Regions from separate parts of the Rahnella sp. GSA61A genome, predicted to be linked through region 2. Evidence: predicted binding sites of a transcription regulator. Region 2 holds the regulator's gene; each other region holds the start of a gene.
What was found. The regulator sigma-54, encoded in region 2, starts transcription at its own class of promoters, with help from an activator protein. The targets are predictions, from matches to a motif close to GTTGGCACANNTTTCGCTNT.
Positions count from the first base shown of each region.

Region 1 (4,277 bases), on a different contig from region 2:
GTGCTTTGGCCGGGTTCATGCGGGCAATCGCGGCGACCACCAGGTTGCCGGTAGCGATGTATTCCACCTGGCCGGAAAGGTATGCAGACAGCGTGGTGTTGTTGTCTTCATACCGCTGAATTTTGGCATCTTTCGGTGCCACGCCGGTCAGTGCCAGATCTTCCACCGCGCCACGGGTCACGCCGATGGTTTTACCGGACAGTTCTTTCAGATCCGACAGTTTGTCACCCTGGGCACCAAACACGCCGAGGAAGAACGGTGCGTAAGCGTTGCTGAAGTCGATGACTTTTTCGCGCTCAGCGTTTTTACCCAGGCTTGAAATCACCAGATCGACTTTATCCGTTTGCAGATAAGGCACGCGGTTGGCGCTGGTGACCGGCACCAGTTGCAACTTAAGTTTCATCTTATCGGCCAGATAATGCGCCATATCGATGTCATAACCTTCCGGCTGCAAATCCTTGCTCACCGAACCAAACGGCGGGAAATCCTGAGGAACAGCCACACGCAGCACGCCACGTTTCTGAATATCCTGCAACTGATCCGCCATTACGCTGGATGCCTGAAGCACCAGCATTGCCGCACCTGCCCATGCCAACAGCCGTTTGTTCATGTTCATAGATTATCTCCGGTGAAAGGTTTTTGGAACGATAGATTCTTATGTTTATAGCTTTGCAACGAATGTGCCAAAAGCCGTGCAGCAGAAAAATTGTGCACAAAGTCACGGTATGACAAGGAATTAGACAATGAGAGGCGCGTTCAGAAGAGGTTTTTTTGCCCTGAATCAGGGCAAAAAGCGTGAACCAATGAAAAATATGATGCACTGAAATTGTGCGCAAGCACCAGAAAAGCGCCCGATTTGTTCTTCAAACGGGAATCAGCGCTGCTCCAGCTCATCCAGATCGTTATACAAATCGCTTATCTGATGAATACGCTGGCGGCCTGAAGCGAGCATATCGTGCAGCAATGCATTGCTGAGCAAATTCGCCAGACTCATGGCAGAAGAATAACTGTCGAACGCCGATACGCTGTCGAGCGGAGCAGCCAGATGCCAGGTTGCCAGCGGGATAAGTGTCTGCGCCTGCGGCTCGCAAATCAGCAACACCGGCACGCCAAGTGACTGTAACTGCATCAGAATTGCCTTCGCCATGCGCGGCCTGCGGCGGAAAGCGACGAAAATCACCACGTCCTGCGCGGTAAGATCCACCAGTTCTTCCGCCAGCGTTTGCCCCGGCTGCGGCATTATCATCACGCCAGCGCGCACCTGAATCAGTTGCTGACGCAGGTGCAGCGCCACCGGGTAACTATTACGAAAACCCAGCAAACGTACTTGCCGCGCCTGATTCAGGGCGGCGATCAGCGCACCGAACTGGGTGCCATCAATCTGGTTAATCCACTGCGTCAGGTTGGCCATTTCCTGTTTATAGTGCCGTGATAACAAGGTGTTACCTTGCACCGCGTCGCGGCTGTCGGTCAGCGGCATCCCGCTCTGGCGCAGGGTGCGCATTTCATCGCGCATATCGCGGTAGCTCGGGTAACCGAGGCGTTTGAACAGGCGGCTGACCGTGGCTTTCGATACGCCGCTAAGCCGCGCCAGTTCGGCGCTGTTATAGCTCATCAGGTCGTCAATACTGGCAAAAATAAAGTCGGCCACCCGCTGTTCCTGCGGCGTCAGTTCTGCGTAATGGTCACGCAGACGCTCATCAATCTGTTTCATCTCTGGCCCTTTTGTAACCAATGTTTCAGTAAATCAGCGGAACATACCATGCACTATGCTTGCCAATGCAAGAGAAATTAGCGCTAAAGCTGCAAGGTTTTGCCGATGTGGAACACCTCTTGCTTAACTTTATCCCTACGCGCCCACAACCCTGCAAGCACGGGCAGCATAAAAAAGCGTTTCTAAAAAGGACATCGCATGATTAACAGTAACAGCGCACCGCTGGGCATGGCGGTCACACCTCATCATCTGGCGAGCCAGAGTGCGCTTGCGGTATTGCGTGAAGGCGGCAATGCCATCGAGGCCATGGTGGCTGCGGCCGCGACGATTGCCGTGGTCTATCCGCACATGAACGGGCTGGGGGGCGATGGCTTCTGGCTGATCGTGCCGCCGCAGGGCAATCCGGTGGCGATAGACGCCAGCGGTGCCGCAGGCTCCCTCGCCTCTCTCGATTTCTACGCCGGTGAAACGCACATTCCGCACCGTGGCCCGAAAGCCGCGCTGACGGTAGCGGGTACCGTCGGCGGCTGGCAGGAAGCGCTGAATGTGTCGGCTGAATTTGGCGGCGAGCAAAAACCGCTCTCCCGCCTGCTGCGTGACGCCATCCGTTATGCCGCTGATGGTATTCCGGTGACGGCATCGCAGGAAGCGGCGACCCGCGCCAAGCAACACGAACTGAAAGATTTCCGCAGCTTTGCCGATGTTTTTCTGCCTAACGGCGATGTGCCCCGCGCCGGAAACCGCTTCACTCAGCCGCAACTGGCGCAGACGTTATCGATGCTGTGCGAGGACGGGCTGAACAGTTTCTATCGCGGTGAGCTGGCCGACAATATGGCCGCCGACATGGAAAAGCTCGGCATGCCGGTGACCCGCGCCGATCTCGCCGCTTACAAGCCACAGCGCCGTGTGCCGTTGCGGCTCAAACACAGTAAAGGCGAAATCTACAACCTGACACCCCCGACGCAGGGGCTGGTTTCGCTGGCGATCCTCGGCCTGACTGACCGTTTGCCGCTGGAAACCATGGACGAAAGTGCCACCATTCACAGCGTGGTGGAAGCCACCAAACTGGCGTTCGGTCTGCGCGATCGCTTTATCACCGATCCGCGCATGATGACGCAGGATGCACAGGAACTGCTGGATCCACAGTATCTCGATGCTCTTGCGACCCGCATCAAACCACACAGCGCCGCCGACTGGGGTAAAGGTAAAGGGCCAGGCGATACCGTCTGGATGGGCGTGATGGACAGCAGCGGGCTGGCGGTTTCTTTTATCCAGAGCATTTATCACGAGTTCGGCAGTGGTGTGGTGCTGCCGGGCAGCGGCGTGTTGTGGCAAAACCGTGGCGCGTCTTTCAGCCTTGATGCCGGTCATTTACTGGCGCTGGCACCGGGCAAGCAACCGTTCCATACCCTCAATCCTGCCGCCGCACGCTTATACGACGGGCGCACCATGGTTTACGGCTCGATGGGGGGTGACGGCCAGCCGCAGACGCAGGCCGCCGTGTTTATCCGCCATGTAGTACAGGGGCAATCGTTGCAACAGGCGATCAGCGGCCCGCGCTGGCTGCTTGGCCGTACCTGGGGCGAGAGTTCGGATTCACTGAAACTCGAAGGCCGTTTTGCCTATCCGACGCTGGCCGGGCTGAGGCAGCGTGGTCACGACGTCGAACTGTTGCCGGATTTCAGTGAAGCCGTCGGTCACGCCGGTGCCATCGTTCGCCATACCAACGGCATGTTTGAAGGTGCCTCCGACCCGCGCAGCAACGGCAGCGCCGCCGGTTTTTGATCAGGGTTTGCATAACAGAATGGATAAGGAAGCAGAATGAAAAATACCTCCGCAGCGACCGACTGGGCCGCCTATATCCGCCAGATGGAATCCGTTCTGGCGCTGGAACTCGACGACGCACGCCGTCAGGAATTGCTGGTGCAGTTCAGCCGCATTGCCCAAATGGCACAACCGCTGATGGATTTACCGCTGGATCCGCGTCTGGAAATTGCCGGGGTGTACCGCGCATGAAATCGTTTGATAGCTTTACCGTCAGCCAGTTACATCAGGCGATTGCGCAGGGCGAAATCTCGGCCACAGAAATCGCCACCTCCACGCTCGACGCCGTTGAACAGGCCAATCCGGTCATCAACGCCTGGACGCAAATCACCGGCGATCGCATGCTGAGTGAAGCAGCGAAAGTGGATAAAAGCCGCGCCAGCGGTGCCGTACTTCCGCCGCTGGCGGGCATTCCTTATGCGGTGAAAAACCTGCTGGACGTGGCCGGTGAAGTGACGCTGGCCGGTGCCAGCCTCAACAGCAGCAACGCCGCTGCACGCCATGACGCCTGGACGGTTTCACGCCTCGCGGCACAGGGCGCGATGCTTTCCGGCATGCTGAATATGGATGCTTACGCCTACGGTTTCACCACGGAAAACAGCCATTATGGTGCCACCCGTAACCCGCGGGATCTGGCGCGCGTGGCCGGAGGATCTTCCGGCGGTTCAGCCGCCGCCGTGGCTGCCGGGCTGGTGCATTTCACCCTCGGCAGTGATACCAACGGCTCGATCCGTGTGCC
Region 1 covers NZ_JAHXYO010000005.1:32,085-36,361, reverse strand. The annotation lists gene LC431_RS08280 (transporter substrate-binding domain-containing protein) at 1-616, opposite strand, end outside; gene LC431_RS08275 (MurR/RpiR family transcriptional regulator) at 875-1,714, opposite strand; gene LC431_RS08270 (gamma-glutamyltransferase family protein) at 1,913-3,499, shown strand; gene hpxX (oxalurate catabolism protein HpxX) at 3,536-3,730, shown strand; gene LC431_RS08260 (AtzE family amidohydrolase) at 3,727-4,277, shown strand, end outside.
Region 1: LC431_RS08270 (gamma-glutamyltransferase family protein) is a predicted target of sigma-54. The motif match lies at 1,821-1,840, and genes of this name have one in related genera.

Region 2 (4,277 bases):
CTTCTGATTCAAAGCTCTGCACCAGTTCAAACAACTTCATTGCCGGGCGGGCATGCATACCCAACCGGTTTTTGATTTCTACCGTTTGTTTCACCGTCATGATTTGCGTTTTTCCAGCGTGCGATGGCGGGATTGCACATTTTTCCCGCGGGAACGGAAATAGTCGGCCAGTTGCTCTGCGATATAGACCGAACGGTGTTTACCGCCGGTACAGCCAATGGCGACGGTCAGATAGCTGCGGTTGTTCGTTTCCAGCATCGGCAGCCATTGTTCGAGGTAGCTGCGGGTCTGGTAAATAAAGTTGTGCACTTCAGTATGACGGTCAAGAAACGCCGCGACCGGCTTATCAAGGCCTGTCATCGGACGCAGTTTCGGATCCCAGTGCGGGTTTGGCAGAAAACGCACATCGAAAACGTAATCCGCATCAATCGGAATGCCGTGTTTGAAACCGAAGGATTCGAACACCATCGTCAGTTCGCGCTCGCGTTTACCCAGCAGACGGGTACGCAGCATTTCTGCCAGTTCATGCACGGACATTTCGGAGGTGTCGATGATCAGATCCGCAGACGAACGCAGTGGTTCGAGCAGATCGGCTTCTTCATCAATGGCACTTTCGAGGGACAGATTTTTGCTGGAAAGCGGGTGCAGTCGACGGGTGTCGCTGTAGCGGCGGATCAGAGTATTGCGGTCGGCATCAAGGAATAACAACTGCGGTGAGAAGCTCTCCGGCAGTTGTGACATCGCATACTCATAAACTTCCGGTGTTTCCGGCATGTTACGGACGTCAATGCTGACGGCCGCTGACGTATTACGTTCAACAAGGGTCTGGGCAAGCTGCGGCAATAACACCACCGGCAGGTTATCCACGCAGTAAAAACCCATGTCTTCTAGTGCCCGTAGGGCAACCGACTTCCCGGAACCGGAACGGCCGCTGACAATCATCAGCACCATGGTGTCACTCCCCTGGCATTCAGTGTGCAGAATTCATTTTCCCGGCACTGTACCGGGAATCAGCAATTTATTCGTTTTCAGTCATTATCTGGAACAGTTCTTCGTCACTTTGCGCGCCACGCAGACGGCGACACACTGTTTTATCAGCTAATTTCTTAGCGACTAAAGATAATGTATGTAAATGGGTTTTACATTGATCTGCCGGTACCAGCAAGGCAAAAAGCAAATCTACCGGCTGATTATCGATGGCGTCAAAAGCAATCGGTTGTTCAAGCTGAATGAATACGCCGACGGCACGTAAAGTGTCTTCTTCCAGCTTACCGTGCGGGATGGCGATCCCGGCACCGATCCCGGTGCTCCCCATACGTTCACGGGTCAAAATGGCGTCAAAAATCACCTGCGGCGACAAATTTAATTGTTTGGCGGCCAGCTCACTGATGATTTCCAGTGCGCGTTTTTTGCTGGCGCAATGAACGCCGCTTTTGGTGCATTCGGCATTAAGCACCGACGTTAATTGCATTGCAGTATCGTTAATCATGTCATCTTTCACTTTTGCGCTGTTTCACCCTTAAAGCTATATCGGCTCGTTTCCCGAAGGTCACAAGCCGATGCCCGAAGGTTTGTAGCACAGGGTTGGCTACATGAATGTCAGTGCTGTTTCAGTTTGTCTTTATGTTTATTCAACTGTCGGGCCAGTTTATCAACCAGTCCGTCAATCGCTGCGTACATATCCTGATGTTCCGAGGTGGCATGTAATTCGCCTCCGTTCACATGCAAAGTGGCTTCCGCTACTTTCTGCACCTTTTCCACGCTCAACACCACATACACCTGATTAATCCTGTCGAAATACTGCTCAAGCTTAGCCAGCTTCGACGTGATGAATTCTCTCAGGGGATCCGTGATCTCAATGTGATGTCCGGTAATGTTGAGCTGCATAATGTCTTCCTTCTCTGTTGAGGTCAAACTAACTGTTTACGTTGGTTTGAGGGCGGGATGGACAAAGACTCTCGGTATTTGGCGACAGTCCGACGCGCAACCATAATTCCCTGATCGGAAAGCAGGGTCGCTAACTTACTGTCACTGAGCGGTTTTACAGGATTCTCCGCTGCGATTAATTTCTTCACCAGCGCCCGGATCGCGGTTGACGATGCCTCGCCACCGCTGTCTGTACTGACATGGCTGGAGAAGAAATACTTCAGTTCGAAAATGCCACGCGGGCTGTGCAGGAACTTCTGCGTCGTCACACGTGAAATCGTCGATTCGTGCATTTCCACGGCACTGGCAATATCTGCCAGCACCATAGGTTTCATAAATTCTTCACCCAGTTCAAAGAACGCCTGCTGCTGCTCAACGATGCAGCGCGTCACTTTCAACAGCGTGTCGTTACGGCTTTCCAGGCTTTTGATTAACCACTTGGCTTCCTGCAGATTGCTGCGGATAAATTGCCCGTCGCTGTCGCTGCGTGCGGAATTCCCCATCGCGGCGTACTGCTGGTTAATCTTCAGACGCGGAATGCTGTCGGAATTGAGTTCTACCGCCCAGACACCTGACACTTTACGCACCAGCACATCCGGGATCACGTATTCGGATTCGCCGGTGTTGATAGACTGGCCCGGACGCGGATCAAGAGACTGGATCAGGAGCATCGCTCCTTTCAGTGTATCTTCTTTTAACCGGGTTGATCGCATAAGTGCGCGGAAATCATGGTTCGCCAGCAAATCGAGATGTTCGCTGATGATAAGACGGGCTTCAGTGATGAAAGGCGTGTCAGTCGCATATTGAGAAAGCTGGATCAGCAGGCAGTCGCGCAGGTCACGGGCGGCCACACCCACCGGATCAAAACGCTGAACGCGCTTAAGTACGGCTTCGACTTCGTCCATGGTGACATTTTCATCACCGACGCTTTCGAGAATGTCGTCAAGGGAGACGGTCAGGTAACCGGTGTCATCCACTGCATCGACGATTGAGGTGGCAATCGCGGCATCGGTATCAGAGAACGGCGTCAGCTCGACCTGCCACATCAGGTAATCCTGAAGTGTCTGCGTGGTTTCGCCCTGGTAAATCGGTAGCTCATCGTCGCTGTAATCATTGCCGGTGCCTGACGGCGTGCCTGCGGTGTAAATCTCATCCCAGGTGGCGTCCAGCGGCAACTCTTCCGGCATGTCTTTCTGCTCGAGTGCCTCGCGGGTGTCTAACCCTTCGCTGTCGGTGGTTTCTACCGAGTCGATTTCTTCATGAAGGTCGGTTTGTTCCAACAGAGGGTTGCTCTCCAGCGCGAGTTGGATCTCCTGCTGGAGCTCAAGCGTGGATAGTTGCAACAAGCGGATGGCCTGTTGTAACTGAGGAGTCATTGCCAGTTGTTGGCTGAGTCTGAGTTGCAAACCTTGCTTCATATCTTGGCTTAATTCCGTTGATGAGTGAAAACGGCAACACTTCTGTCAGAGACGGCCTGTTTCAGTGTAGGTTGAAACAGGCACGGTTCCGGCGGCACAGATCACAGACGGAATTCTTCACCAAGATAAACACGTTTAACTTGTTCATCAGCAAGAATGTCGGCTGGCGTGCCGTGGGCGATCAATTTCCCCTGACTGACGATATACGCGCGTTCACAAACGTCGAGTGTTTCGCGAACGTTATGGTCAGTGATCAGTACGCCGAGGCCGCTGTCACGTAAATGCTCAATGATTTTTTTGATGTCGATAACGGAAATCGGGTCAACCCCGGCGAACGGTTCATCCAGCAGGATGAATTTAGGGTTCGCTGCCAGTGCACGGGCAATTTCAACACGACGGCGTTCACCACCAGACAGTGACTGACCGAGGTTATCGCGCAAATGAGAAATATGGAACTCTTCCATTAATTCATTAGCGCGGTCATTACGCTGTTCTTTGGTCAGATCGTCACGGATCTGCAGCACCGCCATCAGGTTATCAAATACGCTCAGACGACGGAAAATGGAGGCTTCCTGCGGAAGATAGCCAATACCGCGACGGGCGCGGGTATGCAGCGGCAGCAGGCTGATGTCTTCATCATCAACGATAATGCGGCCCGCATCGCGCTGGACGATGCCCACGACCATGTAAAAGGTGGTGGTTTTACCCGCACCGTTTGGCCCTAATAACCCGACGATTTCACCCGAGTTGACCATCAGACTGACATCTTCAACGACCTTACGGCCTTTGTATGCCTTTGCCAGATTCTCTGCGATTAATTTAGCCATAAAATATCAGTTACTCTTTTTGGTCGGCTGGCCGCCCGCTGCAGGCGTTTTTTGTTGCAGCTGCGAAGGTACCAGAACGGTCGTCACACGGTTACCTTTATCACTA
Region 2 covers NZ_JAHXYO010000014.1:79,149-83,425, reverse strand. The annotation lists gene npr (PTS phosphocarrier protein NPr) at 1-100, opposite strand, end outside; gene rapZ (RNase adapter RapZ) at 97-951, opposite strand; gene ptsN (PTS IIA-like nitrogen regulatory protein PtsN) at 1,019-1,501, opposite strand; gene hpf (ribosome hibernation promoting factor) at 1,600-1,887, opposite strand; gene rpoN (RNA polymerase factor sigma-54) at 1,911-3,344, opposite strand; gene lptB (LPS export ABC transporter ATP-binding protein) at 3,446-4,171, opposite strand; gene lptA (lipopolysaccharide ABC transporter substrate-binding protein LptA) at 4,178-4,277, opposite strand, start outside.

Region 3 (4,277 bases), on a different contig from region 2:
TTGTGAACACAGGCCTTCAGTCGGGTATTACCCTCAGCGCCAGCCCGAAGACGAGCGCTGAGTCCGGTTTAATCGAAAAATTAAACGCTGTAGTAAAGTTCGAACTCAACCGGATGCGGAGTCATGCGCACGCGGTCCATTTCTTCTTTACGCAGACCGATATAAGCATCGATAGCGTCGTCAGTGAACACGCCACCACGGGTCAGGAACTCGCGGTCTTCGTTCAGTGCGTTCAGGGCTTCTTCCAGTGAACCTGCAACTTTTGGAATTTCTGCTTCTTCTTCCGGTGGCAGGTCATACAGGTTTTTGTCCATCGCATCGCCAGGGTGGATCTTGTTGATGATACCGTCCAGGCCAGCCATCATCAGTGCAGCAAACGCCAGGTATGGGTTAGCCGCTGGATCAGGGAAACGTGCTTCGATACGCATCGCTTTAGGCGTTGATACGTGTGGAATACGGATGGATGCAGAACGGTTACGCGCAGAGTAAGCCAGCATTACTGGCGCTTCGTAGCCCGGGACCAGACGCTTGTAGGAGTTGGTGGTCGGGTTAGCGTAGGCGTTGATTGCTTTAGCGTGCTTAATGATACCGCCGATGTAGAACAGTGCCATTTCAGACAGGCCGCCGTATTTGTCGCCAGCGAACAGGTTGTTACCGTTCTTGGACAGAGACATGTGGCAGTGCATACCTGAACCGTTATCGCCAAACATTGGTTTTGGCATGAAGGTCGCAGTTTTGCCAAATGCGTGAGCCACGTTGTGAACCACGTATTTGTAGATTTGGATTTCGTCAGCTTTTTTAGTCAGGGTGTTGAAGCGGGTTGCCACTTCGTTCTGACCAGCGGTTGCCACTTCGTGGTGGTGAGCTTCAACAACCAGACCCATTTCTTCCATGGTCAGACACATGGTAGAACGCAGATCCTGAGAGGAGTCGACCGGAGGAACCGGGAAGTAACCGCCTTTTACTGCAGGACGGTGGCCTTTGTTGCCGCCTTCGTATTTGGTGCTTGAGTTCCATGCGCCTTCGATATCATCGATAGCGACGTGAGAACCGGAGATGCTGCTGCCGAAGCGCACATCATCAAACAGGAAGAATTCTGGCTCTGGCCCGAACAGAACGGTGTCCGCGATACCGGAAGAGCGCAGGAAATCTTCTGCACGTTTTGCGGTAGAACGTGGGTCGCGGTCATAACCTTGCAGCGTGGTTGGCTCAAGGATGTCGCAACGAATGATCAGGGTAGTTTCTTCGTAGAATGGGTCAAGAACAGCAGTGCTCGCATCTGGCATCAAGACCATGTCAGATTCGTTAATGCCTTTCCAGCCACCGATTGAAGAGCCGTCAAACATTTTGCCTTCTTCGAAGAAGTCAGCGCTAACCTGGTGCGCAGGAATGGTGACGTGCTGTTCTTTGCCTTTGGTATCAGTGAAGCGTAAATCTACGAATTTCACTTCATGCTCATTCAGCATCGTCAAAACGTGTTCAGCGGACATACTAGTTCTCCCGAATTTCTCATTATCGTCGTGGAACGAATAACCATTTTTGGTCTTTAGTTGGAAATAACAGCCTTACTGGAACTGGCGTGTAGACTGAACAGCGCTATTATTTGTCTGGTCAGGCTCTTCACCCTGTAAAAAATTTTTTACCCTAAAAAACTTTTACTCTAAAAACTATTAGCGAAAACTGTGCCAACTTTGAGAAAATGCAAACAACGCCATTTTACAGGGCTTTTGCACTCGACAAGTATGCACCATAACGGAATTCCCGCACTAAAATGGTGCTAACTGTGAGAGTGAAAGCACTACAATGGTGCGTCATAATGGTTCAGTGGTCTTTTTGCACCGTGAAAGGGATCACAAAGTAGCCATCCATAAGTTGTTTCAACAAGATCCTTGTGATCTTGTTTAGAACCTCGCTTAATACGTGTACAATAGCGCGCTATTTCTAATGCCTGAGGCAAAGCTGTGATCGAAAATTTGCGTAACATCGCCATTATTGCCCACGTTGACCATGGTAAAACCACCCTGGTCGACAAGCTGCTGCAACAATCCGGTACTTTCGGAGAGCGTGTAGAAGCCACTGAACGCGTAATGGACTCCAACGATTTGGAGAAAGAGCGTGGGATTACCATCCTCGCAAAAAACACCGCCATTAATTGGAAAGACTACCGCATCAACATCGTGGATACCCCAGGACACGCCGACTTCGGCGGTGAGGTAGAGCGTGTGATGTCAATGGTCGACTCGGTGCTGCTGGTTGTGGATGCAATGGATGGCCCAATGCCGCAAACCCGTTTCGTGACCAAAAAAGCCTTCGCTAATGGTCTGAAACCGATCGTGGTAATCAACAAGGTTGACCGCCCTGGCGCGCGTCCTGACTGGGTTGTCGATCAGGTCTTCGACCTGTTTGTAAACCTGGACGCAACCGACGAACAACTCGATTTCCCAATCATCTATGCATCAGCATTGATGGGTATCGCGGGTAACGACCATAACGATATGGCCGAAGACATGACCCCGCTGTACCAGGCGATCGTTGACCACGTATCTCCGCCACAAGTTGAGATGGAAGCACCGTTCCAGATGCAAATCTCTCAGCTGGACTACAACAACTATGTTGGCGTCATCGGCATCGGCCGCATCAAACGCGGTACCGTTAAGCCTAACCAGCAAATCACTGTCATCGACAGCGAAGGCAAAACCCGCAACGGTAAAGTCGGTAAAGTTCTGACCCACATGGGTCTTGAGCGTATCGAAGCCACCGTTGCTGAAGCGGGCGACATCATCGCAATCACCGGCCTGGGCGAACTGAACATTTCCGACACAATCTGTGATCCGGCGAATGTTGAAGCTCTGCCTGCGCTGAGCGTTGATGAACCAACAGTAACCATGTACTTCAACGTAAACACCTCTCCGTTCTGTGGTAAAGAAGGTAAGTATGTGACTTCACGTCAGATCCTTGACCGTCTGAACAAAGAGCTGGTGCACAACGTTGCATTGCGTGTTGAAGAAACTGAAGATGCTGATGCATTCCGTGTTTCAGGCCGTGGTGAACTTCACCTGTCGGTTCTGATCGAAAATATGCGTCGTGAAGGTTTCGAGCTGGCGGTTTCCCGTCCTAAAGTAATCAACCGTAAAATCGATGGCCGCATGCAAGAGCCATTCGAGAACGTGACACTGGATATCGAAGAGCAACACCAGGGTTCTGTTATGCAGGCCATGGGTGAGCGTAAAGGCGATGTCAAAGACATGATCCCAGACGGCAAAGGTCGTATCCGTCTTGATTACCTGATCCCTGCACGTGGCCTGATCGGCTTCCGTACCGAATTCATGACCATGACTTCCGGTACCGGTCTGCTGTACTCCACGTTCAGCCACTACGATGACGTTCGTCCGGGCGAAATCGGCCAGCGTCAGAACGGCGTGCTGATCTCCAACGGTCAGGGTAAAGCGGTTGCGTTCGCACTGTTCAGCTTGCAAGACCGCGGTAAATTGTTCCTGGGTCACGGCGCAGAAGTGTATGAAGGCCAGATTATCGGTATTCACTCACGTTCTAACGACCTGACCGTGAACTGCTTGACCGGTAAGAAACTGACTAACATGCGTGCGTCCGGTACTGACGAAGCAACGACTCTGGTTCCTGCTATCAAAATGTCTCTGGAGCAAGCTCTGGAATTCATCGATGATGACGAACTGGTCGAAGTGACTCCTCTGTCTGTGCGTATCCGTAAACGTCACCTGACCGAGAACGATCGTAAACGTGCAATGCGTGGTCCTAAAGAAGGTTAATCTTCTTTAACGTTTGCCGTTACACAGAAACAGGGTGCCTTCGGGTACCCTGTTTTTTTTATGTTTTTTTCTCCTCCGTTCGTTACGCCCCGTCGCGTTGCCCCTGTTCACTTGTACGTTTTACCGCTAAAGTTAACTGTCATCTTTGAAATCAGGAGCGTGCAATGCTGTACATTTTTGATATGGGAAACGTCATTATTGATATTGATTTCAAACGAGTGCTTGGGGTGTGGAGCCATCTGAGTGGCACCCCGCTGGCGACGCTGACCGAGCGGTTTTCAATGGGCGAGGTGTTCCAGAAACACGAGCGTGGTGAAATCAGCGACGAACAGTTTGCTGCCGATTTATGTCATGAAATGGGTATCGCACTAAGCTTTGAACAATTCAGTGCGGGCTGGCATGCGGTGTTTGTTGGTCTGCGTCCTGAGGTCATTGCCCTGTTTCAGAAACTGCGCGAAGAAGGTCATCGTGTCGTCGTGCTTTCTAATACCA
Region 3 covers NZ_JAHXYO010000023.1:13,081-17,357, forward strand. The annotation lists gene glnA (glutamate--ammonia ligase) at 81-1,490, opposite strand; gene typA (ribosome-dependent GTPase TypA) at 1,962-3,785, shown strand; gene yihX (glucose-1-phosphatase) at 3,950-4,277, shown strand, end outside.
Region 3: glnA (glutamate--ammonia ligase) is a predicted target of sigma-54. The motif match lies at 1,671-1,690, and genes of this name have one in related genera.